Regions from separate parts of the Nocardia sp. TBRC8007 genome, predicted to be linked through region 1. Evidence: predicted binding sites of a transcription regulator. Region 1 holds the regulator's gene; the other holds the start of a gene.
The links. The regulator LexA, encoded in region 1, represses DNA repair genes until DNA is damaged. The targets are predictions, from matches to a motif close to CGAACANNTGTTCG.
Positions count from the first base shown of each region.

Region 2: the regulator LexA is predicted to act here: its motif matches at 7,936-7,949, upstream of ruvC (crossover junction endodeoxyribonuclease RuvC).

Region 1 is NZ_JBWSOR010000002.1:337,609-352,719, forward strand. Features, by position in the region: gene ACX4ZE_RS04170 (lysophospholipid acyltransferase family protein) at 1-162, shown strand, start outside; gene ACX4ZE_RS04175 (acyl-CoA dehydrogenase family protein) at 500-1,645, shown strand; gene lexA (transcriptional repressor LexA) at 1,718-2,428, opposite strand; gene ACX4ZE_RS04185 (hypothetical protein) at 2,722-3,231, shown strand; gene nrdR (transcriptional regulator NrdR) at 3,643-4,113, shown strand; gene hrpA (ATP-dependent RNA helicase HrpA) at 4,115-8,218, opposite strand; gene ACX4ZE_RS04200 (aminotransferase family protein) at 8,332-9,555, shown strand; gene ACX4ZE_RS04205 (GNAT family N-acetyltransferase) at 9,600-10,103, opposite strand; gene ACX4ZE_RS04210 (DUF5134 domain-containing protein) at 10,421-11,113, shown strand; gene sigK (ECF RNA polymerase sigma factor SigK) at 11,307-11,864, shown strand; gene ACX4ZE_RS04220 (RskA family anti-sigma factor) at 11,857-12,261, shown strand; gene ACX4ZE_RS04225 (PhzF family phenazine biosynthesis protein) at 12,271-12,969, opposite strand; gene ahpD (alkylhydroperoxidase, AhpD family) at 13,085-13,624, opposite strand; gene ACX4ZE_RS04235 (peroxiredoxin) at 13,706-14,293, opposite strand; gene ACX4ZE_RS04240 (hydrogen peroxide-inducible genes activator) at 14,403-15,111, shown strand, end outside.
Region 2 is NZ_JBWSOR010000008.1:56,122-71,232, reverse strand. Features, by position in the region: gene pgsA (phosphatidylinositol phosphate synthase) at 1-591, shown strand, start outside; gene ACX4ZE_RS10170 (phosphatidylinositol mannoside acyltransferase) at 680-1,648, shown strand; gene ACX4ZE_RS10165 (glycosyltransferase family 4 protein) at 1,645-2,769, shown strand; gene ACX4ZE_RS10160 (NUDIX hydrolase) at 2,769-3,812, shown strand; gene pdxS (pyridoxal 5'-phosphate synthase lyase subunit PdxS) at 3,955-4,875, shown strand; gene ACX4ZE_RS10150 (acyl-CoA thioesterase) at 4,976-5,797, shown strand; gene pdxT (pyridoxal 5'-phosphate synthase glutaminase subunit PdxT) at 5,851-6,498, shown strand; gene ACX4ZE_RS10140 (YebC/PmpR family DNA-binding transcriptional regulator) at 6,609-7,361, shown strand; gene ACX4ZE_RS10135 (DUF5988 family protein) at 7,427-7,633, opposite strand; gene ruvC (crossover junction endodeoxyribonuclease RuvC) at 7,970-8,539, shown strand; gene ruvA (Holliday junction branch migration protein RuvA) at 8,536-9,141, shown strand; gene ruvB (Holliday junction branch migration DNA helicase RuvB) at 9,148-10,230, shown strand; gene ACX4ZE_RS10115 (TetR/AcrR family transcriptional regulator) at 10,360-11,028, opposite strand; gene ACX4ZE_RS10110 (flavin-containing monooxygenase) at 11,065-12,555, shown strand; gene yajC (preprotein translocase subunit YajC) at 12,738-13,106, shown strand; gene secD (protein translocase subunit SecD) at 13,231-14,913, shown strand; gene secF (protein translocase subunit SecF) at 14,921-15,111, shown strand, end outside.

The DNA of each region.
Region 1 (15,111 bases):
GCCCCTTGGCTCGACGCCGACGATGTGGACGCTGCCGCGGTGGAGCTTCGCGATGTGGTGCGTAAGGCACTGGAGGAGGAGATGAAATTCCTCTTCACCGAGCGGGAGCGCGATGAAGCTCGCACCTTGGCGGGTCGTGCGCGCAACTGGTTGAAACGCTGACAGCTGCTACGGTTTCCGGCCTGGGCGATAGCTTTCGGATTCGACTCCGGTGCGAGCGCGGTGTTGTTCTCCTTCCGAATCCATAGGCACCGAACGGAATTCGTGCAGCCCTTTCGGACCGCATCGCGGTCGGTGTAGTGGCCTTCCGGATGTGGGTCGATGCGCCACATCCTGTGCGAGTACGTCACCTGAGGTCGTCTCCGTGTTCGCCGACGCCGCATTTGCTGGGGTAGCTCCGCAGTCAGGGATAGAAGTGAACGCGGATTCTCATTCCGGGTACCCTATGGGGCATGACTGGTCGGTGTGGATCGGCCAGTGTGGTCACTAGGAGGTCGGTGTGGAGCGCACATTGTTCGAGCCGGAACACGAGTTGTTCCGGGAGTCGTTTCGCAAGTTTCTCGATCAGCACGTCGCACCGCATCACGCGCAGTGGGAAGAGCAGGGCATCGTCGACCGGGCAGTCTGGCTGGGGGCAGGCAAACAAGGCTTCCTCGGTATGGCCATACCGGAGCAGCACGGTGGTGGCGGGGTGCAGGATTTCCGCTACAACGCCATCATCGCCGAGGAGACGGTGCGCGGCCAGTACTCAGGTCTCGGCTTCGTATTGCACAATGATGTGATCGCGCCTTATTTACTGGACCTGGCCAACGACGAACAGAAGCAACGCTGGCTACCTGGTTTCTGCGCCGGAGAGATCATCACCGCGATCGCGATGACCGAGCCAGGCGCGGGTTCGGATCTGCAGGGCGTCAAGACTCGTGCGGTGCGCGACGGGGACGACTGGATTCTCAACGGCGCCAAGACTTTCATTACCAACGGTATCAATGCTGATCTCGTGACCGTGGTCGCGCAGACTGATCCCGACAAGGGGGCGATGGGCTTCAGTTTGTTCGTGGTGGAGCGTGGCATGCCCGGCTTCGAGCGTGGCCGTAACTTGGACAAGCTCGGGCTCAAGGCCCAGGACACCGCAGAACTCAGTTTCAGTGATGTACGTGTGCCCGGCAAGAATCTGCTCGGTACCGAGGGCATGGGCTTTATCCATCTCATGCACAATCTGCCGCAGGAACGGTTGTCGATTGCCGTCATGGCAGCCGCGGCAATGGAGTCCTGCCTGGAAATGACCATCCAGTACGTCCGTGATCGTAAGGCGTTCGGCAAGCCTATCGGGGCACTGCAGAACACCCGTTTCGTGCTCGCCGAGCTGGCCACCAAGACTACTGCGGTGCGCTTGATGGTCGACAAGTTCATCGAACTGCACAATGAGGGCAAGCTCAGCGCCGAGGATGCCGCCATGGCCAAATGGTGGAGCACCGAGGAAGAGCTGGATCTGATCAACCGCTGCCTGCAGCTACACGGAGGCTATGGCTATATGAAGGAATACCCGATCGCCAAGGCCTACATGGACGCTCGCATCCAGACCATCTACGGCGGTACCACCGAGATCATGAAGGAGATCGTCGGGCGCAGCTTGAAGCTCTCCTGACACATCCCCTGATCCATCATTTGGCAGGACGCCGCGCAGTAGTCGCTTCCGGCTGCGACTGGGTCGGTGGCGTCAGATCTTGCGGATGACCGTGACGACTTTGCCCAGGATCTGCGCCTCGTTGCCGGGGATCGGCTCGAAGACCGGATTGTGCGGCATCAGCCAGATGTCCTTGCCGGTGCGCTTGAAGGTCTTCACCGTGGCTTCGCCCTCGATCATCGCCGCGACGATGTCGCCGTTGTCGGCGACGTTCTGCTGTCGCACGACCACCCAGTCGCCGTCACAGATCGCGGCGTCGACCATGGACTGGCCGACTACTTTCAGCAGGAACAGCGAACCGTCACCGACCAGTTCGCGCGGCAGCGGGAAGATTTCTTCGATGGCCTGTTCGGCCAGGATCGGGCCACCGGCAGCGATCCGTCCGAGCACTGGGACGAATGCGGGTGCGGGCCGATCGGTATCGACGGTGTCCTCGGCGTGCTCCACTGCGGCGACCGGTAGGTTGGTCACCGATCGCACCACTTCATCCAAGCCTCGGACATCCACCGCGCGTGGCCGATTCGGATCGCGCCGCAGATAGCCCTTGCGTTCGAGGGCGCGCAGTTGATGGGCGACCGAGGATGTAGACGTGAGCCCTACGGCGTCGCCGATCTCCCGAATGCTCGGGGGGTAGCCGCGTCCGCTGACCGATGTGTGGATCACCCCGAGTATTTTGCGCTGGCGTGCGGTGAGATCCGCTCCGGTACCCGCCGAGTCGGCGCCGCCGCCGGTCTCGTCGCTCATATCGCCCGTCTGCCTCACCGCAACCGCCTTTCCTGCTGTATCCGGCCGATCGGTACCCGGCGCGTGTCCGCATGGCCCCTGTGTCCGGGTGCTTCGAATCTATCCCGCCCGCGCCGATGTATCAAACATCTGTTCGACGTATGTCGGGCGTTTCTGCTGACTTTGCCAACTGGGCATGGTAGAAATCGAACACCAGTTCTTCGAACATTTGATCGAACGTCGGCTGGATGCGAGTTCGAACGAACAGCATCGGCTCGAACGGCAACGGAGCACCTACCACGGAGGTTTGTCCGATGAGCACTGCGATCAGCAATATCACCCCACTGAGCGGCGAGACCGCCCTGCCTACCGACGGCATCATCCCACCGATCGGTGTGGTGAACACGGAGTTCGCTCGTCGTGTCGCTGGTCTGCGTATGGAGGAAGAAGAGTTCGGATGCGGTACCGATCAGTGGATGCCGCGTACCGGCGTGCGGTCGTTGGCATTGGTATCCGAGCATCGATCCGCAGCTGATCGACGACCGCGCGATGTGCGGCCCGGTAGTGGATTCGTTGCGTATGGCAGTAATGCGAGGGTTTCTGTTCCCCGGCGCGCCTGTGTTGTGGATCCGATGCGCCGTATCGAGCACGCGCAGATCGGTTTCGCTGCGCTTGCTGTCGCTGCGCTGCTCACCGCCGTGGTAGTAGTGGGACTGATCGCGGTGGCGCATGTGCGGGCAGGTGACTGGGGTGGTGCGCCCGGTGGATCTGCCCCCGCGGTGGTGGATGGTGCGGGCGGATCAGGGGCTGTGCGTGTGGGCTGACCGGGGAGTCGAACATCGGGATTCGGCAGAAATAACATAACGCCGCAACGGAACCCGTTGGTTCGGTGCTGACGAAGTGGCCCGCTCGCCATTGCGTGAACGATGTCGAGGGTCCTCGGCGTATGGCCTTCTTCAGCATCAGTGGCACTGTTACCGGTCCTCTTGGTGGGAACTGGCCACGCAGCGGCGGATCACTGGATGAGCGTGCCTGTCGGACGGTGATCGGGGTGAGTGAGATGATTCGGGTACTCGGACGGGTATCCTCGAAGTGTTATGCGGGTATTCCGCGTGTCCTACACGGAATACCCGGTGCCAGGGTATAGACCTCGATACACGTGCTCGCCGGGCCGATCACCGCGATCGGTGGGAGGCTCGGCCGCGAGACACGCGCATCGACGAAGGATTTCTCGGATGCATTGCCCGTACTGCCGACACCCGGACTCCCGGGTCGTGGATTCGCGTGAGGCCGACGAAGGTGCGGCCATCCGCCGTCGTCGCGCGTGCCCACAGTGTGGGCGGCGGTTCACCACGGTGGAAACCTCCATCCTGTCCGTGGTCAAACGGAGCGGGGTCACCGAGCCGTTCAGCCGCGAGAAAGTTATTCGTGGTGTGCGGCGATCCTGTCAAGGCAGGGAAGTCGATGACGATGCCTTGAACCTGCTCGCGCAGCAGGTGGAAGACACAGTGCGGGCAAAAGGGGCTCCGGAAGTGCCCAGTCACGAGGTGGGCCTGGCCATCCTCGGGCCGTTGCGCGACCTGGACGAGGTGGCTTACCTGCGGTTCGCTTCGGTCTATCGGTCGTTCACCTCCGCCGAGGACTTCGAACGAGAGATCCAGCAGATGCGCCGAGCGCGTGCCGAGGCACTGTCAGCCGCTGACTGACTCAGCGCCGGACTGACGCGATCGCCTTCTCGATCCGCTTGGCGGACACCGGGAAGGAGGTGCCGAGTTTCTGCGCGAACAGGCTGATGCGCAGTTCCTCGATCATCCACCAGATATCGGTGATCGCGGGGGTATGCCTGCGGTGCTCCGGCAGCGAATCGACCAGACGATCGTAGGAAGCCAGTACCCGATCGAGTTCAGCCATTCCTTGTCGATCGCGCACCGTCGAGCCGGGCAATGCGTGCAGACGCAGCAGCGCCGCTTGCAGATAGCGGGGTAGCTCGCGCAGCCTAGTCGCGCCCCATTCGGAGACGAAGCCACGGAATACCAGATTATCGAGTTGATCACGCACGTCATCGGCGATGTCGCGCTCGCGGATCTGCGGGAGTGCGACCGAAACCTGGTGGGCGACGGCGAGTACCGGCACCACCGAGCGAAGCACGCGCGCAGTGGTGGAGGAGAAGTCGGGACGAATCCGGGCGACGAGCCTGTCGAACTCTACCGGGTCGTGCACCGGACCGCCTGCGGCGGCGAGGAGTTGGTCAGCGGCGGCCGCGCGGCAATCCACGAGCAGCTCCTCCAGCGAGTCGTAGGGATTCTGGCTCAGCGCAAGCCGATCCGCAGGTGACAGACCCGAGGTGAGGGCGCGGAGCGACACCGGCAGGGCGTGCAGTAGTAGTGCCTTTGTGCCGGAGCGCATCGCGGTGGCCTGTTCGGCGGGGGTGCTGAGCACCCGGACCGCCACTCCTTCGCGCTCGGCGACCAGAGCGGGATATCCGGTAACGGTCTGCCCGGCCACTTCTCGGCGCACTGTCGGCGCGATAGTGCCGAGCGATTCGGAACTCCATACAGTGGCAGGTGGGCGTTCTACTCCGGCGGCAGCCTGGGCGACCGCCGCGGACACGTGCTCGGCCAGCTTGTTTTTGAGCGCAGTGAGGCTCTTGCCGCGAGCCAACGTGGCACCGTCGTTGTCGATGACCGCGAAGGTTATCCGCAGGTGATCGGATAGTGCGGAGGGATCGAAGTCGGTCGGTGCGATCGGGACCGAACCCAGGCGGGACAGCTCGCGCGCCAGTCCGGTACGCAGCGGCTCTGCGCGCGGGGTCAACACGGCCAGTGCGGCAGCCGCGAAGTCGGGTGCGGGAACGACGCTGCGGCGCAGCGTCTTCGGCAACGACTTGATCAGCGCGGAGATCAGCTCAGCACGCATACCCGGCACCAGCCAGTCGAAGCCGACGGCACGGATGTGGGCGAGCTGTTCCACCGGGATCCGCACCGTGACTCCGTCATCGTCATTGCCTGGTTCGAACTGATAGGTGAGCGGGAAACTGAGCTCGCCTTGTCGCCATGAACCGGGAAAGTCCGACGGGTCGAGTGCGGCAGCGCCCTCATTGATCACAGTGGTTGTCGAGAAATCCAGCAGCGCGGGATCAGTGCGTCGTGCGGTGCGCCACCAGCTGTCGAAATGTCGTACCGAGATGATACCGGCGGGCAGACGTTTGTCGTAGAACTCGTACAGTGCCTCGTCGTCGACCAGAATGTCCCTGCGACGCGCCCGGTGCTCCAGATCAGCGACATCGTCGAGCAGTGCGCGATTGCGATGGAAGAATTGGTGTCGGGTTTGCCATTCGCCCTGTACCAGGGCGTGTCTGATGAACAGTTCGCGCGACAGTTCGGGATCGATCCGGCTGTAGTCCACCGGTCTGCCGGTGACCAGCGGTATGCCATACAGCGTGACGCGTTCGTAGGCGCGCGCCGTGCCGCGCCGGGCCGACCAGTGTGGTTCGGCGTAGGTTCGTTTGACCAGGTCACCTGCCAGTCGCTCGGCCCATTCGGGCTCGATCTTCGCGGTGATCCGGCCCCATAGGCGCGAGGTCTCGACCAGTTCGGCGGCCATGACCCAGCGCGGCGGTTTTTTCGCCAGCGACGAACCAGGGAAGATCATGAACTTGGCGTTGCGGGCGCCGAGGAACTCCCTGGACTCCGCCTCCCTGACTCCGATATGCGACAGCATGCCTGCCAGCAGTGCCTGATGGATCGCGGTAGCGTCCCAGGCGGTACCGTCGTCCGTTACCGCGTCGGTGCCGGACCGGTCGCTTTTCCCACCGTGCTGTCTGTTGTCCCGGCTGCGCGCAGGCTTGCCCTGGTGCGTTCTTCCTACTGCTCCGCGCTCCGGTCGCGAGGCGTCGGCCGGGCACTGCGCGGTGCCCTCGGCTCGTTGCCGCGTCCGCACCGACCAGCCGAGTCCTTTGGTGATCGTGCGCAGTTGCCCGTGCAGGTCCTGCCACTCTCGGATTCTCAGGTAGTGCAGGAACTCTTCGCGGCATAAGCGCCGAAACTGATTGGACGACAACGACGCGCGTTGCCCACCGAGATAATCCCACAGGCGCAAGTAGGTCAGGAAGTCCGAGCCTTCGATGGTGAATCGGGCGTGCGAGGTATCGGCGGCCTGCTGCTGCTCAGCGGGTCGTTCCCGGACATCTTGGATCGACAGTGCCGCGACGATGATCAGCATGTCGGCCAGGCAGCCGTTGCGCTGTGCTTCTACCAGCATCCGAGCCATCCTCGGATCGACCGGCAGCTGGGCCATTTCCCGCCCGAGCGGCGTCAATGTCAGAGCGGCTTCGTCGCGCGTCAGGGCGCCGAGTTCTTCGAGCAGGGCGATGCCGTCGCGAATAGCGCGCCGCTCTGGCGGCTCCACAAAGGGGAATTTCTCGATGTCGCCGAGTCCGAGCGCGGTCATCTGCAGAATGACCGCAGCAAGGTTGGTGCGCAGGATCTCGGGTTCGGTGAAGGCGGGCCGGGATTCGAAGTCTTCCTCAGAGTACAACCGGATGCAGATACCATCGGCGACCCGGCCGCAGCGGCCGGACCGTTGCCGTGCCGAGGCCTGGGACACCGGCTCGATCGGTAACCGCTGCACTTTGGTCCGCATCGAATATCGCGAGATTCGTGCGGTTCCCGGGTCGACGACGTACCGGATGCCCGGCACGGTCAGCGAGGTCTCCGCCACATTGGTCGCCAGTACTACCCGCCGTCCGGTGTGTGGAGCGAATACCCGATGCTGCTCGGCTGCGGACAGTCGGGCGTACAGCGGCAGGATTTCGGTGTGCGGCAGCCGCAGATCGCGTAGCGCGTCGGCGGTATCACGGATCTCGCGTTCGCCGGACAGGAACACCAGCACGTCGCCCTCGCCCGCGGCGAACAATTCGGTCACTGCGTCGCAGATCGCGTCCACCGGGTCGCGGTCGACGATCCGGGTGTCTACTTCGCCTGGGTCTTCTGAGTCGGTCCTGTCGTTCTTCCTTGATGGAAGCTCCAGCGTGAGTGGCCGATAACGGATCTCCACCGGGTAGGAGCGGCCGGAGACTTCGACGATCGGTGCCGGAGTCCCCTTCTCATCCGCGAAATGTCTGGCGAACCGCTCCGGATCGATGGTCGCCGAGGTGATGATCACCTTGAGGTCGGGTCGGCGGGGGAGCAGTTGCCCGAGGTAGCCGAGCAGGAAATCGATGGTGAGGCTGCGCTCATGTGCCTCGTCGATGATGATCGTGTCGTAGCGGCGCAGCAGCCGATCGCGCTGGATCTCGGCGAGTAGGATGCCATCGGTCATCAGCTTGATCAGCGTGCGTTCGGAGGCGTGGTCGGTGAATCGCACCGTGTAACCGACCACATCGCCGAGTTCCGTGCCCAGTTCTTCTGCGATGCGTTCGGCTACAGTGCGCGCGGCAAGCCTGCGCGGCTGGGTATGCCCGATGGTGCCTCGGATGCCCCGACCGAGTTCGAGGCAGATCTTCGGAATCTGAGTAGTCTTGCCCGAACCGGTCTCGCCCGCGACGATCACCACTTGGTGTTCGGCGATGGCCGCAGCGATATCCGCGCGGCGGTCGGTGACCGGCAACTGCTCTGGGTAGCGAATCTGTGGTGATGCGGCGCGGCGCGTCTCGACCCGGCGCTCGGCCGCCGCGATCTCGGCCTCGAGCTCATCCAGGTCACCCCCGCGCGCCCGGTCCAGCCGCCGCCGAAGCCGGTGTTCGTCGCGAAGGGAGAGATTCGCCAGGCGGGCTCGGAGCGTGCGGAAATCGGTGGTGGCTGGCGTGGTCATCGCATCGATCAGAGTACCGAAACCCGCCATCGAATATTCCGACAGGAGGTCTAGGGCATGGGCCGAACCCGGACTATTCGGTAAATGGCCCGGTTTCCGGTAAAGATGTGGGCATGAACGCGCTATGGCATGGCTTTGCCGATATGGGTGCCGTCGAGCAGGACGGTGCGTTCGCGGTCGCCCGCGGTGACGGCGCCTATATTTTTGATCAGACGGGTAAGCGGTATCTGGACGCGACCGCGGGTCTGTGGTTCGCCAACGTAGGGCACGGGCGCGGTGAGATCGCCGACGCGGTCGCAGCTCAGCTGAGTACGATCGCGCACTACTCCAATTTCGGTGATCTCGCCGCGCCGGTCACTCAGGAACTGGCCGAGCGACTCGCCGAGCTGGCCCCGGTGCCCAACAGCAAGATCTTCTTCACCTCCGGCGGCTCCGATGCCGTCGATACTGCGGCAAAACTGGCTCGGCGTTACTGGCACGAACTCGGACAGCCGGACAAGACGATCGTGGTCGGCCGCCGGATGGCCTACCACGGCATGCATGTCGCGGGCACGGCACTGGCGGGCATAGCGGGCAACCGCGAGGGCTATGGGGAACTGATGCCCGCGGCCCGGACCGTCGAGTGGGACGAGGCGAAAGCCTTGCTCACCCTGATCGAGGAAGTCGGAGCCGAGCACATCGCCGCGTTTTTCTGCGAACCGGTCATCGGCGCAGGCGGCATCTACCTGCCGCCGCGGGGCTATCTCACCGAGGTACGCCGTATCTGCCGTGACCATGACATCCTGTTCGTCGCCGATGAAGTGGTCACCGGTTTCGGTCGGATCGGCGGAGCGTGGTTCGCTTCCTCCCGCTTCGCGCTCGAACCCGACATCATGACCACCGCGAAGGGACTGACCTCCGGTTATCTCCCGATGGGTGCGGTATTCATCGCCCCGCGTGTGGCGGAGCCCTTCTTCGCGGGCGGGGTGTGGTGGCGGCACGGCTATACCTACGGCGGCCACGCCGGCGCTGCCGCTGCAGCCATGGCCAACCTCGACATCATCGAGCGCGAGGGTTTGCTCGACGCCGCTTCGCGCCTGGAAACCAGCCTGCACGAGCAGCTTGCGGTGCTTGCCGAGCATCCCCGTGTCGCAGAGGTGCGCAGCGGGCTCGGGGCAGTAGCCGCGATCCAGCTGGCCGACCCCGCCGAGGGTTTGCCGCTGGTCAGAACACTGCGCGCGCACGGCATCTCCAGTCGCGCCGCGGGTCAGGGCGCCATGCAGATATCTCCGGCGTTCGTCATGACCGACGACCAGGTAGCCGAACTCGTCGACGGATTCCGCCGCGCACTGGGCTGACGGTGTAGTCAGCCGTGTCCTACTACTGCTCGCCTGTGGCCCTGTTACCGCTCGGTCGATAGTCCGTCGCTGCAGGACAAGGCGCGGGTCATGAACACGCTGTACGGGTCGGGCAGATACTCGCCGAATGGGGCGCAGTAATCGAAGCCGTGTGCGGTATAGAGCCGCCGGGCGGGCTCGAAGAAGTCGGGCGAGCCTGTTTCCAGACTGAGCCTGCGGTAGCCCCGGGCGGAGGCTTCGGCGATGAGATGGCGTAGCAGCAGGGAGGCGACACCACGGCGCCGGTGTGTCGCGGCGGTGCGCATGGACTTGATCTCGGCGTGTTCGTGGGTGTGGTGTCGGAGGGCAATGCAGCCTGCGAGGGTGTGTTGCCCGTCCCACCCGGTCCATACAGTGATGGCAGGGTCGCGCAGCGCTGAAAGCGGCCGGGCGTGCATGCTCTCCTGGGGCGAGTGCGCGGTCATATCGGCGAGGTGCTCGGTGAGCAGGGCGGCGATCGCAGGGCCGGTGAGATCGTCGACGACGATGCGCAGATCGTTGTTCGTCACGGAAGCAATGTGTTGTTCGATCCGGCGGGACATGTGTTCATCATGGCGAGTGATCCGGCTGACGGCCTACTCGCCTACCAGTGCGCGGCTCCGACGTGGGGTCGGTGGGCGAGTGATGCCCGAACCGTATTGTTCGATAGCGGCATAGGGCGGCGACCCACGAGCTGTTGTGCCACTGTAGTCCGAATCGGGGCGATGCAGTCGTCGGATTCGGTGTCAGTTGGATGCGGTATCGTAGGAAAGAGCGTTCCGGCCACCACGAGATGCGAGCATAGTGAGGTGACGGCGCCGGCAGTCGTCACGAGAGGCGGTGGGGCGTGACGCAATTCGTGCAAGAGTACGTCGCGCTGCGGTGGGCGGTACTAGCGGCGTTCCTGGTTGCTTCGGTAATCCTGGTGGCGCGGGTGGTGGCGCTCGTGCCACCACTGTCGGGTAGGCCGAACTATTCGGTCGAGGCAAGCGCGCCCTGGCCCCGATCGCATGCGGAGGAAGCTGGACACTCCGAATCCGACGCGGCGCATTTGGCGATGTGCTTGGTCATGCTCGCCATGCTGTTGTTTCCCTCCGGTGCAAGCCCACACGCGCTGCACGGCGTGCTGATCGCGATGGTCGTGGTCTTCTCCGGGCTGCTGGTAGCTCGTGTGGCAGAGCACGCCGTACAGGGCGACCCGCCGCCGATCGGTCGGCTGGCTCCGCTCGGGTATCACACCGTGGCCGCCGCCGCGATGCTCTACGCGATGTCCGGTCACGCTGCCGGACAGGCAGGCGGTCCCGCTGCCGGTCCCGCGCTCGGTCTCGCGGCGCTGTTTCTGCTCGATGCGCTGTTCGTCGTGGCCGCTGTCCGCTCCGCATCTACTTCTGGGCACACACGGGGGCTGCTCGGCTCGCTGATCCGTTGCGGTGGATGCGTCGCAGCTATAACCAGGCATGTCCGGACCTGGGACGTGCTTCCACATGTGGTGATGGATGTGGGCAGCGCCTATATGCTGGTTGCCGCGGTTTCTGGTTGACCGGAGACCAATCCGACCCGCAGTGTATACCGAACCCCTGTCTATGCAGGCACGGGATTCGGCCGCTGGCGATGAACACGGCTCTGCTCCAGCACATCGGTCCGGCGATCCGCCACAGAGGCGGGGAGAAGCAGATGACGCCGGGTCTGCGTGTCCGCTGCCTGTCGAGCACAGGCCGACGTCGGCCCGGCTCATGACCCGCAAACTGACGGCATTGCTCGCGGCGACCGGTGCGGGTGATCGTGGTGCTTTCACCGAGTTCTATCAGCTCACCAGCTCGCGGGTATTTGGGCTGACGGTGCGCATTTTGCGTAGCCACGCCGCCGCGGAAGAGGTGACTCAAGAGGTCTATCTCCAAGTATGGTCGATGGCCGATCGCTATGACGCTACCCTGGCAAGCCCGGTGGGGTGGATCATGATGCTTGCGCACCGGCGTGCGGTGGACCGGGTCCGCGCGGAGAGTTCGGCCATCAACCGGGACCTGGCCTACGCGCATGAGCAACTGTGCCGCGACCACGATGTGGTCGCCGAATCGGTAACACAGCACATCGAAGAGCAACAGGTGGTGCGGTGTCTGCGAACACTGACCCTTACCCAGCGCGAAGCGATCGCACTGGCGTACTACAGCGGGCGAACCTATCGTGAGGTCGCCGACCAGCTCTCGGTGCCGTTGCCCACGGTCAAGTCCCGTATTCGTGATGGGCTGAAGAGATTGGAGAAGTGTTTGTCCGAAGAAGGCACCGATGGCTGATACTTCGCCGCAGTCGGACGCGGACCTCGTCGATTTCGCTTATCCGTGCGCGCTGGACGCGGTCGCCGATATCGAGCGCAGACGAATAGATGCGCGCTTGGCGGGTGCGGACCCGGCCGTGCGGCAGGCGTTCTCCGATACCGTCTGGCAGGTGCGTGACATCATGGGACGACTGGCTGTACTCGACGCGTGCGCGCCGCCGCCAGGTCTGGAAGACCGTATCCTCGCGGCGTTGCCCGGCAACAGGGCCAGGAAGCGGGTGACACGGGCCTTAACGTGGCAGGGGCCGCTGTGGTGGGCGGTGCCGATCGTCGCGTTCGTGTGTCTGATGTTCGGTGCGTGGCGCATGACCGCCCATGTCACCGGCCCGCCGCCGGACCCGACGGCTGCGTACTAGGCGTACGTCCTATCGGCTGCTCGTGTCAGGAATGCGGATCTCTACCGCATGATCGGCGACGACATGCCCGCCCAGGTGCACCCAGCCGTCGGAATCCCACTGAGTGAACAACTGGGAGCCCTGGCCCTGGGTGATGATCAGGCTTTGCCGCAACAATGCGGTCAATGCTATGGCCGCGGCGCCAGTAGCCTCGTCTTCGGCGATACCCATGGTCGGCGCGAACATGCGTGAGCGCAGTGCACCGCGATGCTCGTCGATCCAGGTCCACAGATAGTGCGGGCCGTCGGAGAAGTCGTCCGCTCGTAGTGTCGCCAATTCCTCGGTGTCATCGAGTTGGTGGAAGGTGAACTCGGGTGCCCATGTACCGCGCGCGGTGATCCAGGTCAACCCGTCGGTCAGCTCCACCGCGACCGGTCCGGCGGGGACGGTCAGGGTCCGCGCCGGGATGCCTCGGGAAGCGAACCACCATGCCGTCCCTACCAAAGGGTGCCCGGCGAACGGGAGCTCCAGCACAGGGGTGAAGATACGTACGTCGGCGACGCCGTCGCCCGGTTCTTCGACCACCACCGTTTCGCTGTACCCGGCCTTCGTGGCCAACGCCTGACGATCGGCTTCGGCTACCTCGGCGGCCTTGGCGATACCGAGTTCGTTGCCGAATCGTCCGGCGGCATCAGTGAATACTCGCACCACATCAACCTGAGTGCCCATGTGCGCTGAGCCTACCTGGTGTTCTGGGATGAGTCGCTGTCCGAACCGACATGGAAACCCGCTGCGGCCTCGTTCGTGAACAGGGTGGCGGATTCACGTGGCCGTCGGGGCGGTATCAGATCGCTGCTGTGCTGAGTGTCTCGGTCGATTGCACCGCCTGACCGACTCCGGCCACGATGGCGGCAGCGCGCAGCGCTTCGAAAATCACCTCGCGGGAGATGCCCGCCTCACGCAACGTGTGCTCGTGCGCCTCCAAGCAGTGCGCGCAGCCATTGATCGACGAGACCGCGAACGACCAGAGCTCGAAGTCGGCCTTGTCGACGCCGGGGGAGCCGATGATCTGCATGCGCAGCCCGGCCCGTAGATCATCATAGCGGCCATCGAGAAACGCCTTGCCCCGGTAGAACACATTGTTCATGCCCATGATCGAGGCTGCGCCGAGCGCGGCATCGTAGGCTTGCGCCGACAACACGTCGGCGGCTTCTTCTGCGATCTCCCGCAGCGTGGTCGTCGACCGGGTCGCGGCCGCCGCCGCTAGCAGCGTGCCCCACAGTCGTTGCTCGTTCAGCACAGTGGTTCGCGTGATCGATGACAGGTTGAGCTTGAGGTCCTTGGCATACCCTGGAAGGGAGTTCTTCAAGTTCTCAATGCTCATGCGATGGTTCCTCTGTTCTCGGTGGTCTCTGTGGTGGGTCTCTGTGTGGCGCATCCGGGAAACCTGGATGCGCCACAATTCTCAGACGCTGGCGGCCAGGAGTTCACCGGCGTTGATGGTCGGGTCACCCTTCTTCCAGTTGCAGGCGCACAGCTCGTCGGACTGCAGCGCGTCCAGTACGCGCAGCACTTCCTCGACATTGCGGCCCACCGACCCCGCGGTGACCGATACGAACTGGATTTCGTTGTTCGGGTCGATGATGAAGGTGGCGCGGTCGGCGACGCCGTCTGCGTTCAGCACACCGGTGGCCGTGGCCAGTTCGCGTTTGAGATCGGAGAGCATGGGGAAAGGAAGCGTCTTGAGATCCTCGTGCTGAGCGCGCCACTGGAAGTGCACGAACTCGTTGTCGACTGATACGCCGAGTACTTGTGCGTCTCGGTCGGCGAACTCGTCGTCGAGTCTGCCGAACGCGGCGATCTCCGTGGGGCACACGAAGGTGAAGTCCTTCGGCCAGAAGAAGACGATCCGCCACTTGCCTGCATGGTCGTCGCTGGTGATCTGGGTGAAGTAGTCATCTGGCTGCTGAGCGTCGACCTTGGACAGGTCACCGCCGATGACTGCGGTGAGGTTGTACGCCGGGAATTGGTCGCCGATGGTCAGCAGGGCCATGCTCGTCTCCTCGTCATGTCGGGTTGGCAGTGTGTGCGAAAGCTCTGAAGCCATCTTGCCGAAAGGGCGGCAAAAGGCAAAGGTGATCAATTGAACTAAACTTATAGGCGTGACTGATCAGATTTATCAGCCAACCCTGTCACAGCTGCGTGCGTTCGTGGCCATCGCGGAATATCGCCACTTCGGTACTGCCGCAGCTCGGCTCACTGTGAGCCAGCCCACGCTATCGCAGGCGCTTGCGGCGCTCGAAAACGGACTTGGGCTCCAGCTGATCGAACGGAGCACCAGACGAGTGCTGGTGACTGCTGCTGGGATGCGCTTGCTCCCCAACGCGACGGCCGCGCTGGAGGCCGCCGACCGTTTCGTCGCCTCGGCGACCGGTGATGGACTCGGCGGCCCGCTGCGGATGGGTATCATTCCGACGATAGCCCCCTACATCCTGCCCGGGCTGCTGCCAGAGCTGTGTGAACGATTGCCCGCGCTGCGTCCGCAGATCATCGAGGACCAGACCGCGCGGCTGTTGGACGGCCTACGCACCGGCGTGCTGGATGTCGCGATATTGGCTGTCCCCAACAACATGCCCGGCCTGGTCGAGATCCCGCTCTATTCCGAAGAATTCGTCCTGGTCACCCCGTGCGGCCACGAGTTGGCCGGGCGCACCGGCCTCGCGGTATCGATACTGGACGCGCAGCCGTTGCTGCTGCTGGATGAGGGGCACTGCTTACGTGACCAGACTCTCGAGGTGTGCCGCTCGGCCGACGTACACCCCGCCGCTATCGGCGACACCAGAGCTGCTTCTATGACGACCGCCGTGCAGT
Region 2 (15,111 bases), on a different contig from region 1:
ACCGCCGCGTCTATCGTGGCCGCTGTCACATTGTTCCCGACCGGGCATCTGTTCTGGGGAACCATGGTGATCTGGTTGTTCGTTATGTTCGACATGCTCGACGGGGCGATGGCCAGAGCCCGCGGCGGCGGAACGAAATACGGGGCAGTGCTGGACGCCACCTGCGACCGGCTCGCCGATGGCGCCATTTTTGGTGGTCTGGCTTGGTGGGCTGTCTATCATGAGCAGCACAAGTCGCTGTTTGTCGCAACGCTCATCGTGCTGGTGACCTCTCAGGTGATCTCTTACGCCAAGGCCCGCGCCGAGGCCAGCGGCCTGTCCGCGGATGGTGGAATCATCGAGCGGCCGGACCGGCTGATCATTGTGCTGGTCGGTGCCGGGCTCACCGGTATCGGTGGCTATTGGGATATCGAGTGGCTCACTTATGCCGTGCATGTGGCGATGTGGCTGCTCGCTGTGTTCAGCATCGTGACTGTTGTGCAGCGCTTACTGGCGGTGCGTAATTCGCCTGGAGCGCGCACCGTGGTCCCAGAAGGACAGCCGCGGGACTCGAATACGGGAACCGCGGACGCCACAGGAATTTCGTCGTGATCTCGCCCGGCGCAGGGTGCCGACCGATTACCGGTGGCGCCGGAACCGCCGTATTCATCGATCACGGACGAGCAGTGGGAACCCGCCGATGAGCATCGGGGAACAGTTCGGTGCCGTTGGGTACACGGCGGGCTGGCGACTGGTGCGCGCCTTGCCGGAATCGTCTGCCAGGCGGTTGTTCGATTGGGGTGGCGACCGAGTTGCCCGTCGGGCCAACCGGCAGTACCGTGCTGGTGGAGCGCCGAATCAGTTGCGGCGTAACTTGGCCCGCGTACTCGGGGTGTCTTCTGCCGACGTGCCGGATGAGTTGATCCGTGCGAGCATGCGGTCCTATGCCAGGTATTGGCGCGAGGTATTCCGGCTGCCTGTGATGGATCATTCCACAATCGACTACCGGGTCGACGGGTTGTCCTCGCTCGACGCCGCACTGGCCGATGGGCGCGGGGTGATCTTCGTATTGCCGCACTCGGGCAACTGGGATATGGCGGGCGTCTGGTTTGTGCAGCACTACACTAGTTTCGCCACCGTGGCTGAGCGGTTGCGGCCGGAATCGCTGTTCGAACGGTTTATCGCCTATCGGGAGAGTCTCGGCTTCGAAGTATTCCCGCTGACCGGCGGTGAGCAGCCACCGTTCCGTCAGCTGGCGATGCGGCTGCGGGAGAACAAGGCTGTGTGCCTGATGGGTGAGCGCGACCTCACCGGTAAAGGCGTTCCGGTCCAGTTCTTCGGAGAACGTACCTGGATGCCTGCCGGAGCAGCAAAACTGGCCATCGAGACCGGCGCGGCGCTGCTGCCGGTGCACGCGTGGTTCGAGATCGATGCCGAGGGGCGGGAGAGCTGGGGACTGAAAACCGAGATGGCACTAGATGTCTCCGGTGGAGTAGCTGCTGTCACGCAGCGCTTGGCGGATCGCTTCGCCGCGAATATCGCTGAGCATCCTGCAGATTGGCACATGTTGCAACCACTGTGGGAGAGCGATCTTTCGCCGCGGCGACGAGCCGTGATCGCTGCTGCGCAGGCAGGTATTCGGACCGAGCACGGGGATGTCTCGCCATGAAGATCGGCATGGTCTGTCCCTACTCGTTCGATGTTCCCGGTGGAGTGCAGGCACATGTAGTCGAGCTGGCACGGGTGTTCATCGAACGCGGGCACAAGGTGAGTGTGCTCGCCCCAGCGTCGGACGACATACCGCTGCCGGAATTCGTGGTGTCGGCGGGACGCGCGGTCGCCATCCCGTACAACGGTTCGGTGGCCAGGCTGTCGTTCGGGCCCATGGCCTACACCAGGATTCGCCGATGGATCGATAGCAATGACTTCGACGTCCTGCATATCCATGAGCCGAACGCGCCGAGCCTGTCCATGCTCGCGCTGAAGATCGCCGAGGGTCCGATTGTCGCGACTTTTCACACTTCGACAACGAAATCGTTGGTGTTGAGCACTTTTCAGGGCGTGCTGCGGCCCTACCACGAGAAGATCGCCGGCCGTATCGCGGTTTCGGAGCTTGCGCGTCGCTGGCAGGTGGAGGCGCTGGGCTCGGACGCGGTGGAGATCCCCAACGGTGTCGATGTTCCCGTATTCGCCAGGGCGCCGATGCTGCCTGGCTACCCTCGCGCCGGTGGCACGGTGCTGTTTCTGGGCCGCTACGACGAGCCCAGGAAAGGGATGCAGGTCTTGCTCGGCGCGCTTCCCGAATTGGTGCGTCGGCATCCCGGTATCGAGATCCTCATCGTGGGCCGAGGGGATGAGGACCGTCTGCTTCGCGAGGCGGGCGAATTGTCCGGGCATCTGCGTTTCCTCGGCCAGGTATCCGACGAGGAGAAAGCGTCGGCGATGCGTAGTGCGGACGTCTACGTCGCGCCCAATCTGGGCGGGGAGAGCTTCGGCATCATCCTACTCGAGGCGATGGCCGCAGGAACCGCGGTCATCGCCAGCGAATTGGACGCTTTCCGCCGGGTACTGCGTGACGGTGCGGCAGGCATGCTTGTTCCGGTCGGCGATTCAGCGGCCCTGGCCACCGCGCTGCATACCGTGCTCACCGATACGGTGCGCAGGGGGGCGTTGGTGCGTACCGCGACGCGGGTGGTCGGCGAGTACGACTGGCCGGTGGTGGCCGAACAGATCTTGCGCGTCTACGAGACGGTGACCGTAGGTGATACCCGAGTGCGGGCCGCTGGATGATTACTTTCTCCGCGACCACCGTTCTCGTTCTCGCGTTGTTGGCCGCGCTGGTCGCCACAGCCGGACTTTGGGCCTATTCGACTGCCAACCGGCTCGATCGGCTGCACGTGCGTTCCGACCAATCCTGGCAGGCGCTCGATGGAGCCCTGGCGCGGCGGGCGGTGGTGGCCAGGTCGGTTGCCATGGCCGTCGCGGGTCCGATATCGGATCCGGTCCTGACAGAGCAAGCCGGACGGCTGGCCGCGCTGGCCGATCGGGCTGAGCGGGCCGGTCGCATTGAACGGGAGACTGCGGAGAACCAGCTTTCGGCCGCGCTTTCGGCCGTCGACATCGGTATGTTGCGCCCGCAACTGGTCGCCGAACTGGCCGACGCGGAGGCCAGGGTATTGATCGCTCGTCGCTTCCACAACGACGCTGTAAGGGACACGCTCGTATTACGCACGCGGCGCCTGGTGCGTGCTCTGCATCTCGGTGGCACCGCCCCGCTGCCGTCCTACTTCGAGATCACCGAGCGCGCTACGCCTGCCGCGTCCACCGGTCTCGCCGTCGACACTATCCGGACTACCGCGCGCATCGTGCTGTTCGACGACAACGACCGGACTCTGCTGATGCGCGGTAACGATCCCAAGACTCCGGAAGTGTCGTTCTGGTTCACGGTCGGCGGGGGGGTGGAGCCGGGGGAGAGTCTGCGTGTCGCGGCAGTGCGGGAACTCTTCGAAGAGACCGGGCTTCGGGCGGAACCGTCCGAACTGCGCGGACCGATCTGGCGACGGGTCGCGGTTTTTCCCTTCAACGGTGAGTTGATTCGTTCCGAAGAGCTGTTCTTCAGCCTGCGGGTACGAGGCTTCGAGCCGCGCGCGGCGAATCGGACCGTGATCGAACGTCGTTGCATCACCGGTCACAAATGGTGTGTGGCCGCGGATATCGTCGCTTTGGATCGCGCGGGCGAAACCGTATATCCCTATCACTTGGACGAACTACTCGCCGAAGCCGCTGTGGCAGCGTCCGGCGGCGCTGAGCTCGAAGTGCGCTCTATCCGCTGACCAGTCGCCGCGCGGTGTTGTCCTGTCCCGGCCAGTCATCTCCGAATTCGTGCCAGGCCAGTGCGCTACAACTGGCTATCAAGTGGTCACATGTGGCCGCTTAGAATCGTAGTGCTCGAATCCGAGCGATCGATTGGCGCACATGACTCAGGAGTTTGCCGTGACCAGCCCCGAGACCACCCAAACCGTCGGCACCGCCCGTGTGAAGCGCGGCATGGCCGAGATGCTCAAGGGTGGGGTGATCATGGATGTCGTCACGCCGGAGCAGGCCAAGATCGCCGAGGATGCCGGTGCGGTCGCGGTGATGGCGTTGGAGCGTGTCCCGGCTGATATCCGTGCGCAGGGCGGTGTGTCCAGGATGAGCGACCCGGACATGATCGAGGGCATCATTTCCGCCGTTTCGATCCCGGTCATGGCTAAGGCCCGTATCGGCCACTTCGTGGAGGCGCAGATCCTGCAGAGCCTCGGCGTCGACTACATCGACGAGTCCGAGGTCCTCACCCCGGCCGATTACGCCAACCACATCGACAAGTGGAACTTCACCGTGCCGTTCGTCTGCGGGGCCACCAATCTGGGTGAGGCGCTGCGTCGCATCACCGAGGGTGCTGCGATGATTCGCTCCAAGGGCGAGGCGGGCACCGGTGATGTGTCCAACGCGACTACACATATGCGTAAGATCCGTCAGGAGATCCGCAGGCTGACCTCCTTGCCCGAAGACGAGTTGTTCGTCGCGGCCAAAGAGTTGCAGGCGCCTTATGAGCTGGTCCGTGAGGTCGCGGCGACCGGAACGCTGCCAGTGGTGCTGTTCACTGCGGGTGGTATCGCCACCCCGGCCGATGCGGCGATGATGATGCAGCTCGGCGCCGAAGGCGTGTTCGTGGGTTCGGGCATCTTCAAGTCTGGGAATCCGGCGCAGCGTGCCGCCGCGATTGTCAAGGCCACTACTTTCTACGACGATCCGGACGTACTGGCCAAGGTATCGCGTGGTCTCGGTGAGGCCATGGTCGGGATCAATGTCGAGGAGATCGCGCAGCCGCATCGGTTGGCCGAGCGCGGTTGGTGATCACGACAGTATGGCGGTGGGCCGCTGCGCGCGGCGGCCCACCCTGGCGTCACCTGTAGCCGAGAGACTTCGGCAGCGGTGGCCGGGATAGTCTCGGCGCATGGCGACAATCGAAGAGGCGCTGGAAATAGAGCGGCTCGAGCGGGACATCTTCCGTGGTGCGTCCACCAAGACCCAGCTTCCGCGTACGTTCGGCGGGCAGGTCGCAGGCCAAGCGCTCGTCGCGGCGGTCCGGACAGTGGAATCGCGATTCCAGGTGCATTCCCTGCACGGATATTTTCTGCGTCCGGGTAATCCGCAAGAGCGTACGGTCTACCAGGTCGAACGTATTCGTGACGGACGTTCGTTCTGTACCCGGCGGGTGACCGGTATCCAGGACGGCGCGGCGATCTTCACCATGTCGGCCTCGTTCCATGTCGGCGACGATGGACCCGAGCATCAGGACCTCATGCCCGTGGTTCCCGCGCCGGAGGATCTGCCCGACGCGAGCACCACGATGAGTCCCGAACGGTTGTGGGCGATGCGCGAATGGGAGCACTGGGATATCCGAGTGGTGCCCCAGGAGGATGTGTCCAGGCGAGACGGGGTGGTCTCGCAGCAACAAGTGTGGTTCCGTTACCGGCACCTGTTGCCCGATGACCCGCTGGTGCATGTGTGCACCCTCGCTTACATGAGCGATATGACGCTGCTCGGTTCTTCGAAGGTCACCCATCCCGACGAGCGGACCCAGAACGCGTCACTGGACCACGCGATGTGGTTCCTGCAGCCGTTTCGTGCCGACGAGTGGCTGCTCTACGATCAGTCCTCACCGTCGGCGGGCTTCGGCCGTGCGCTGACCGGCGGCAAGATTTTCTCCCGCGCAGGCGCGCTGGTCGCCGCTGTGGTCCAAGAGGGCCTCATCCGTACCCGGCGTGATAGTTGAGCGTCCGCGGCTGTGCGCAGGCATACATCGGTACGGCTCGTAAGCTTTTCGGCGTGAACGCTATATCGGTCGCCGTACCCGCCGCTCCGGAACAGACACAGTCTCGGCCCACTATCGGGGTGCTCGCCCTGCAGGGCGACGTCCGAGAACATGTCGCGGCGCTCGCGCGGTGCGGTGCCGAACCCGTTCTTGTCCGTCGTGCGACCGAGTTGGCCGCAGTGGATGCGCTGGTACTGCCGGGCGGCGAATCGACTGCGATCAGCAAGCTGTTGGTGGCCTTCGAGTTGCTGGAGCCATTGCGTGCGCGGCTGCGCGCCGGGATGCCCGCTTTCGGGTCGTGCGCGGGCATGATTCTGCTTGCTTCGGAGGTGCTCGATACTCGTTCGGACGCCGAGCATCTATCAGGCATCGATATGACAGTGCGCCGCAATGCGTTCGGTCGCCAGGTCGATTCGTTCGAGACCGACCTGCACTTCGCTGGACTGGCCGACGGACCGGTCCGCGCAGTATTCATCCGGGCACCATGGGTCGAGCGGGCGGGCGCGAGCGTCGAGGTGCTCGCCACTGTTCCGGATGGCCCGGCCGCAGGCCGGATCGTGGCGGTACGACAAGGCAATGTCCTCGCGACCTCTTTCCACCCCGAGGTGACCGGTGATCTGCGTGTGCACCGGATGTTCGTAGACCTGATCCGGGCGATCTAGCCGAGGCAGTTGTGGGGGAGATGTCCGAGTAGGCTGAGGAAGTTGTGCGCCCGGCAGTGCCGGTACCGTATACACGACCAGACGTGCCATCGACCTGAAGGAAGTAGGGAATGAGCGGCCACTCCAAATGGGCCACCACCAAGCACAAGAAGGCGGCGATCGACGCCAAGCGCGGCAAGCTGTTCGCGAAGTTGATCAAGAACATCGAGGTGGCAGCCCGGACCGGTGGCGGTGACCCGGATGGCAATCCGACGCTGTACGACGCCATCCAGAAGGCGAAGAAGTCGTCGGTGCCCAACGACAATATCGAGCGTGCTCGTAAACGTGGCGGTGGCGAGGAGGCGGGTGGCGCGGACTGGCAGACCATCATGTACGAGGGCTACGGACCCAATGGCGTCGCCGTGCTGGTGGAGTGTCTCACCGACAATCGCAATCGCGCTGCGGGCGAGGTACGTGTCGCGATGACGCGTAACGGCGGTAATATGGCCGACCCCGGTTCGGTGGCCTATCTGTTCCACCGCAAGGGCATCGTCACCTTGGAGAAGAACGGCTTGTCCGAGGATGATGTGCTGATGGCGGTGCTCGACGCGGGCGCGGAGGAGGTCAATGACCTCGGGGAGTCGTTCGAGGTCATCAGTGAGCCCGGTGATCTGGTAGCCGTACGCACCGCGTTGCAGAGCGCCGGACTGGACTACGATTCCGCCGAGTCCGGATTCCAGCCCTCGGTATCGGTGGCGGTCGACGTCGAGGGCGCTCGTAAGGTGATCAAGCTTGTCGACGCTCTCGAAGACAGTGACGATGTGCAGAACGTCTACACCAACGTCGACATCCCCGACGAGGTGCTCGCTCGACTCGATGACTAGTCCGGCAGCTGTGTAGTGCTCCTCCGGAGGAAAGTGCTCGTCGCGACCGGAGCGGAGTGCCCGGTCTATTCCGCGATCTTGGTGCGGTCACACCACTCGTAGACTCGTAGCCGCCCTTCCGGAGTGTCCTGTTCTCGTTGTGTGAGAGTGAAGTGCTCGTACCCGTCTCGGAACGGGACCTTCAACTCGGCTTCTGGTGCGGTGATCGGCACGATGCGAGTGGGCAGGTCTTGCGGACCGCCTTCGAGAACAGCCATGGCAATAGCGCTCATTCTCAGATGGTAGAAGCGTGATCTGCTGGATCGTGGTGGTTTCGGAGCGCGAAGAGTTCCGATTCGCTCACAATTTGCTCAGCACCTTAAATTGTACACTTGAGCAGCTTATATAAGAGTTTGCTAAATTCTTTTCCTGGTGGGGACATAGCGGCGTAGACCTGGATCGGGGCAGGGTGCTGGTATGGCCGGTCGGTGTACACGGTATCTGCGAGTCGGCTCCCCGGTGTCTGGCAACTCCGCAACACAGCGCGGGCAACCGTGTCGCGGACAGGCACTGAGTTCGGTCTCCGCTAGACTCTCGAACAGTTGTTCGTGTCTGCGAGAGGGGTTGTCGTGCGGGTGATGGGCGTCGATCCCGGACTCACCCGATGCGGTCTCAGCATTGTCGAAGGCGGGTTGGGGCGTAAGGTCGCGGCTTTGGACGTCGGCGTAGTCCGCACTCCCGGAGACACGGATCTGGCTCAGCGCCTGCTCGTTGTCGCCGAAGCAGCTGAACGCTGGATGGAAACCTACGAACCAGAGGCGGTTGCCATCGAACGCGTCTTCGCTCAGCACAATGTCCGTACTGCTATGGGCACCGCACAGGCGGGCGGGGTGATCGCGCTCGCCGCGGCGCGGCGCGAGATCCCTGTGGTCTTCCATACTCCGAGCGAGGTGAAGGCGGCGGTCACGGGCAACGGCACTGCGGACAAAGGACAGGTGACCGCCATGGTCACTCGTATTCTCGGCCTGGCCACTGTCCCGAAACCGGCCGACGCGGCGGATGCGCTCGCGCTGGCCATCTGCCATTGCTGGCGGGCGCCGCTGCTGGAAAGGATGGCCGCGGCGGAAGCCAAGGCGGCCGCGGCGCGGCGACGCTATCAAGAACGACTGGTCAAGGAACGGAAGGAGGTGCGCAGATGATCGCTTCGGTACGCGGTGAGGTGCTCGAGATAGCTCTCGACCACACGGTGGTCGAGGCGGCTGGTGTCGGCTACCGGCTCAACGCCACCCCATCCACTCTGGCCGGGCTCACCCGCGGCGAGGAGGCCAGGCTCTATACCGCGATGATCGTCCGCGAGGACTCGACGACACTTTATGGTTTCGCCGACACCGAGGCCCGCGACCTGTTCGGTTTGTTGCAAACCGTCTCAGGCGTCGGACCCCGCCTCGCCATGGCTGTGCTTGCCGTGCTGGAGCCCGAAGCGTTGCGCAAAGCGCTCGCCGAGAGCAATATCGCTGCCCTGACCAGGGTGCCCGGCGTCGGAAAACGCGGCGCCGAGCGCATGGTGGTCGAGTTGCGCGACAAGGTGGATCTCGTCCCGGTGCCATCCGTTTCTTCCGGGTCGGCACCCGCCGCGGCGCGCCCACCGGTACGTGATCACGTTGTCGCCGCACTCATCGGTCTCGGTTTCGTTGCCAAGCAGGCAGAGCAGGCGGTCGATGCGGTATTGGCCGATCAGCCCGCTGCCGATACGTCCACCGCACTGCGCACCGCACTCGGGCTACTCGGTAAGAACCGATAGGACGCCATGGAACACCATGAAGAAACCGCGGAATCGCCGGTCAGCGCCAGGTACCTGAAGTCCGATGGCGAGATCGAGGCGAGTTTGCGCCCGAAGTCATTGGACGACTTCATCGGCCAGCCCCGGGTCAGGGAACAGCTCGCACTGGTGCTGCGGGGGGCCAAACAGCGCGGTGGCACCCCGGATCATGTCCTGCTGTCCGGTCCGCCGGGGCTCGGCAAGACCAGCATGGCGATGATCATCGCCGCGGAACTCGGCACCGCCTTGCGAATCACCTCTGGTCCCGCGCTGGAACGAGCGGGTGATCTCGCGGCCATGCTCAGCAACCTGGTCGAGGGCGATGTGCTGTTCATCGACGAGATCCACCGCATGGCCCGTCCTGCCGAAGAGATGCTCTACTTGGCGATGGAAGACTTCCGCGTCGATGTGGTGGTCGGCAAAGGTCCGGGTGCGACCTCCATTCCTCTGGATATCGCGCCGTTCACTCTGGTCGGTGCCACTACCCGATCCGGAGCGTTGACCGGCCCGTTGCGTGACCGCTTCGGTTTCACCGGTCATATGGATTTCTATGAGCCTGGAGAGTTACTACGTATCCTGCAGCGTTCGGCGCACCTCCTCGGCCTCGGTATCGAGGAAGATGCGGCAGCCGAGATCGCAGGTCGCTCCAGGGGCACGCCCCGCATCGCCAACCGTCTGTTGCGCCGTGTGCGCGATTACGCGGAAGTCCGCGCTGACGGCCGGATCACCCGGTCGATAGCGCAAGCCGCACTCGAGGTGTACGACGTGGACGTGCTCGGTCTCGACCGGCTCGATCGGGCAGTCCTCGGCGCACTGGTGCGCAGCTTCGGTGGCGGCCCGGTCGGGGTATCCACTCTGGCGGTGGCGGTCGGCGAGGAAGGGGCCACAGTCGAGGAGGTGTGCGAGCCGTTTCTGGTGCGTGCGGGCATGATCGGGCGCACTCCGCGCGGCCGGGTGGCCACCGCCGCCGCTTGGGCGCATATCGGCCTCGTCCCTCCCGCTGATCTGTCCTTCGGCTCCATCGAGGTTCGCGGTCGTGAGCCGCACCCCACCCTCGACCTCTTCGAATGACTCCGATCTGTGCGCTGCCGCGTGAGTCGCGCTTGTTCGTGCCGAATGTGGTATCGCGGTCGCGGATAGCGAAACGGCGGTGTCGACCGCGTCCGATGTCTGCGAGTGTGCCAGGGATGCCCGAATCGCTCAGCAGTCCTTGCGGATACCGTCGATGAGTAGGTGGCGGATCGCCTGGTTCAGCCCGGCTATCTCGGGAGGAGTTGGTGTGCGCAGCGCGTACAGGATGCCGGCGAGTAGCATGCCGGTCACCGCGCGTGCGGTGTTCACAGTGTCCAGGTCGGGACGCAGATAGCCGAGTTCGACACCGTGTTCGAGGTATCCAGCGGTCAGCGTGTCGGCGGTATCGAGTAGTCGGTAGAGCCGTTGAGTGAGTTCATCGTCGATACCGGTGGCATGGAACAGTAGCAGCTGGGCCGCTCGGCGATCGGCGAGCAGGATCTCGGCGAGAGCCGTCCCTATGCGATCGATTTGGGCACGGTATTCGGCCAGGGTGGCCGCGGCATCCGGGGAGTTATCCGTGCCTAGCGCTGCGATGATGCGTGCGGCCAGATCGTCGATGACATGGTCGATGATGTCACGCTTGTTGGTGAAATAGCGATAGAAGGTGCCGTGTCCGATGCCGAGCCGGCCTGCGATATCGGCGATAGCGGTGGCGTGATAGCCCTTTTCCGCGAAACAAACGAAGGCAGTGTCGATGATCTCTTGACGCAGCTCGGCTTTGCGTTGTTCGGCGCGAGTGGATAGTTTCGACACTTCATCGATGATACAGTAGTCACATTCGGAATGACATGTCATTCCTAATTGAATAGCTTGATCAGCGGGAGGTTCGACGTGGCACCTCAGTACGACGCGGTGGTGGTCGGTGCGGGATTCGGTGGTATGGGGGCGGGAATCCAGCTCGATCGCCTCGGGTTGAGCAATTACGTCATTCTCGAGCGCGAGGATGACCTCGGCGGTACATGGCATGTCAATCGTTACCCCGGTCTTGCGGTCGACATCGCCTCGGTCACCTACTCGTATTCATTCGAGCCCAATCCACGCTGGTCGCGGCTGTTCGCGCCCGGTGAGGAGTTGAAGAAATACGCAGAGCACGTGGCCGACAAATACGGACTACGTCGTCGAATGCGCTTCGATACCGTTGTCGAGGGAGCGCGCTGGGACGAGGATCGCGGACACTGGGAGGTTTCGATCGTGGGCGGGGAAACGATCACCGGACGTTACTTGCTCACCGCGACGGGATTTCTGTCACAGCCCTACACTCCGTCGTTCCCTGGCATCGACACCTTCGCAGGCGAGATCATCCACACCGCTGCGTGGAAGGATGACATCGACCTCACCGGTCGCGCTGCTGCGATCATCGGTACCGGCGCCACCGCCGTTCAGCTGATTCCGGAGGTAGCCAAGAAAGCTCGCTCACTCACTGTTTTCCAACGCACGCCGATTTGGGTGGTGCCGAAGATCGACACCGAGATCCCCGTGCCGGTGCGTAGTCTGTTCGAGCGCGTCCCGTTTACACAGCAGGTCGCACGGCTGGTCAACACCAGCTTGCTCGAGGCGCTGATGGTGGTGGGCGTGCTGCATTTCAAGCAGGTCAGGCTGATGAACAAGGGTGTGGGCGTACTGGCCAAGGCGCATTTGCGGGCCTCGGTACGCGACCAGGAAACGCGAAGGAAACTCACCCCACATTACGATTTCGGGTGCAAGCGACCCACCTTCTCCAATCACTACTTCGCAACATTCAACCAGTCGCATGTGCGACTGGAGACGAATTCGATCGACCACATCGAGCCGGACGGGATCGTCACCACCGATGGGCACAGGACCGAGATCGACACACTGATCCTGGCCACCGGTTTCAATCTGTGGGACGTGAACTTTCCGGCCATCGAGATCATCGGTCGAGACGGGGTGGATCTCGGAGAATTCTGGCGGGGAGATCGTTTTCAAGCCTATGAGGGCATCACGATACCGAAGTTTCCCAACCTCCTCAGCCTCAACAGCCCGTATTCCTATAGCGGCCTGTCCTACTTCACCACCGTCGAGACGCAGATGAAGCACATGGACAGGTTGTTCGGTGAGCTACGGCACCGCGGCGCGACCATCTTCGAGGTCACCGAGCGGGCTAACGCCGAGTTTCTGAACAGGGTCACGGCCAAGCTCGGTTCCTCGGTCTTCTACCGAGGTGACTGTGCCGCCGCGCACAGTTATTACTTCAATCAGCACGGCGAGGCCGCACTGTTGCGACCTACCAGTACTCTCAACGCGCACCGCGAAGCGGTCAGCTTCCCAGTGGACGACTACGTTTACCGCAAGATTGCTTGATCTGCACCGCGATACCGCCTCGTCTCCGGGCTCCGACCGGAGCGTGTTCCGTCGGCTTGTAGCAGGTGCCGAGCAGATCGCGCACGCCAAGCGGGTGTGCGGATGTGTCGGCCGCGCAGCGAACTGGCAGACTATGTGGGTACTGCTCATCCCACCCACGACACTAGGGACTGACTTCGACGATGGAACTGTTGTTTCCACTGCTACTGGTAGCCCTGCTTGTGCCGATGTTCCTCGGTGTCCGCCGTCAGAAGCGGGAAGCCGAGAAGATCGCGAACATGCAGGACACCCTGAAGGTCGGCGATCAGGTCATCACCACATCGGGACTGTACGGCACTGTGGTCGACCTCGACGACACCACCGTCGACCTCGAGATCGCCGAGGACGTGGTCACCACGTGGTTGCGCCGGGCTATCCACGAGGTGCGCGCCGACGATTCGGTGAGTACCGAGGAGACCGGTACATCCGATCCAGGCTCCGGTGATTCGAGCGTGACGGAGTCCATCGAGGAAACCGCCGAGCAGACCGAGACCCGGCTGACCAAGGACTGAAGTTTCTCCGGTCGCGCTCTCTACGCTAGAGGTCGCAGCGACGGTCATCCGTCCGCGCGCCTGGCGCTGGTGGGGCACGCCCGCCTGTTCCTCATTCGTTTTCCCGTCTAGGAGATGAAGTACTGTGCCACCTTCTCAGGGATCGGCGCATCCGCTGCGGCTGCTCGGTGTCTACACCGCGCTCGTGGCCGTGGTCTACGCGCTGGTGTTCTTCGCCGGTGACAAATTGCCGACCCCCAAACTCGGCATCGACCTGCAGGGTGGTACCCGGGTCACGCTGTCCCCGCGCACACCGGACGGCAGCGCGCCGAGCCGGGACAGCCTGCAGAAGGCGCAGGACATCATCGAGAACCGGGTCAATGGACTCGGAGTATCCGGCTCCGAGGTCGTCATCGACGGCAGCAACCTGGTGATCACCGTGCCCGGTGAAGACGGGCAGCAGGCCCGTGCACTGGCGACGACAGCGAAGATGTACATCCGCCCGGTGTTGCAGAGCATGCCTACCGCGAGCGGCGGCACCGCACCGCAGCCGCCGCCCGCACCGCAGCCGCCGCCCGCCGCGGAGCCGGGACCGGCCGCAGAGCCCACGCCCGCCGTGCAGCCGGAGACCCCGCAGGCCACACCTGCCCCACAGCAGCGGGTATTCCCCGCGCAAGCACCGGCCCAGCCGTCGGCTGAACCGAACTTGACGCCCACCGAGGAAGCGGCCAAGGAGATCCAGGCGGCCAAAGCGACGAGGCAGAGCACGGATCCGGCGGTGCAGCGGGCCGCGATGGCCGCACTGGACTGTAGAAAACCTGATCCGCTCGCAGGCAACGACGATCCGAATCTTCCGCTGGTGACCTGCTCGACCGACGGCACCCAGGTCTTTCTGCTGGACAAGAGCCGCATCGATGGCCAAGAGATCAAGGATGCCAGTTCGGGCTGGGACCAGCAGCAGGCTAGGCATGAGGTCTATCTGGAGTTCAAGTCCGGCGGCAGCAGTGCCTGGGCAACGCTCACTGGTGAGTACATCGGCAAGCAGGTCGCCTTCGTGCTCGACTCCCAGGTAGTCAGTGCACCGGTCGTGGAGAGCGGCCCGCAGTACGGCGGGAGCACCCGCATCACGGGCAACTTCAATACGGCGTCGGCGAAGGAGCTGGCGAACACCCTGAAGTACGGCTCGCTGCCGCTGTCGTTCGAGACCTCCGAGGCGGAGACAGTGTCGGCGACTCTCGGCCTGGCTTCGCTGCGCGCGGGTCTGCTCGCCGGTGCGATAGGCCTGGCGGTGGTGCTGCTCTACTGCCTGGCCTATTACCGCATGCTCGGGTTCATCACCGGTCTGTCCCTGGTGGCCTCCGGAGTCGCAGTCTATGGCATCATAGTGCTGCTCGGGCGTTGGATCGGCTTCACTCTCGACCTCGCGGGCATCGCAGGCCTGATCATCGGCATCGGCATGACCGCCGACTCGTTCGTGGTGTTCTTCGAACGCATCAAAGACGAGATGAGGGAAGGCCGCAGCTTCCGGTCCTCCGTGCCGCGCGGTTGGCAGCGCGCCCGTCGCACTATCCTGTCCGGCAATGCGGTCAGTTTCATTGCTGCGGCCGTGCTCTATAACTTGGCTGTCGGCCAGGTGAAAGGCTTCGCGTTCACCCTCGGTCTCACCACCATCCTCGATGTCGTCGTGGTGTTCCTGGTGACCTCACCGCTGGTGCTACTCGCCTCTCGGACGGAGTTCTGGTCCAAGCCGGCGGTGAACGGCCTCGGTGCGATCCAGCAGATCGCCCGCGAGCGGAAGGCGGCCGAAGCTGCCCTCGGGAAGGCATGAAGACGCGATGACCAACAGCTACACCACCTCGCTAGACAAGGTGGCCCCGGACGACAGCGCCACATCGAGCGCCGAACCACAACCGGTCCGGCACGGGTTCCTCAATCGCCTCTACACCGGTACCGGCGCCGTGAACGTCATCGGCAAACGCCGGATGTGGTACGGCATCACTGCCGTGATCGTACTGGCCGCACTGGG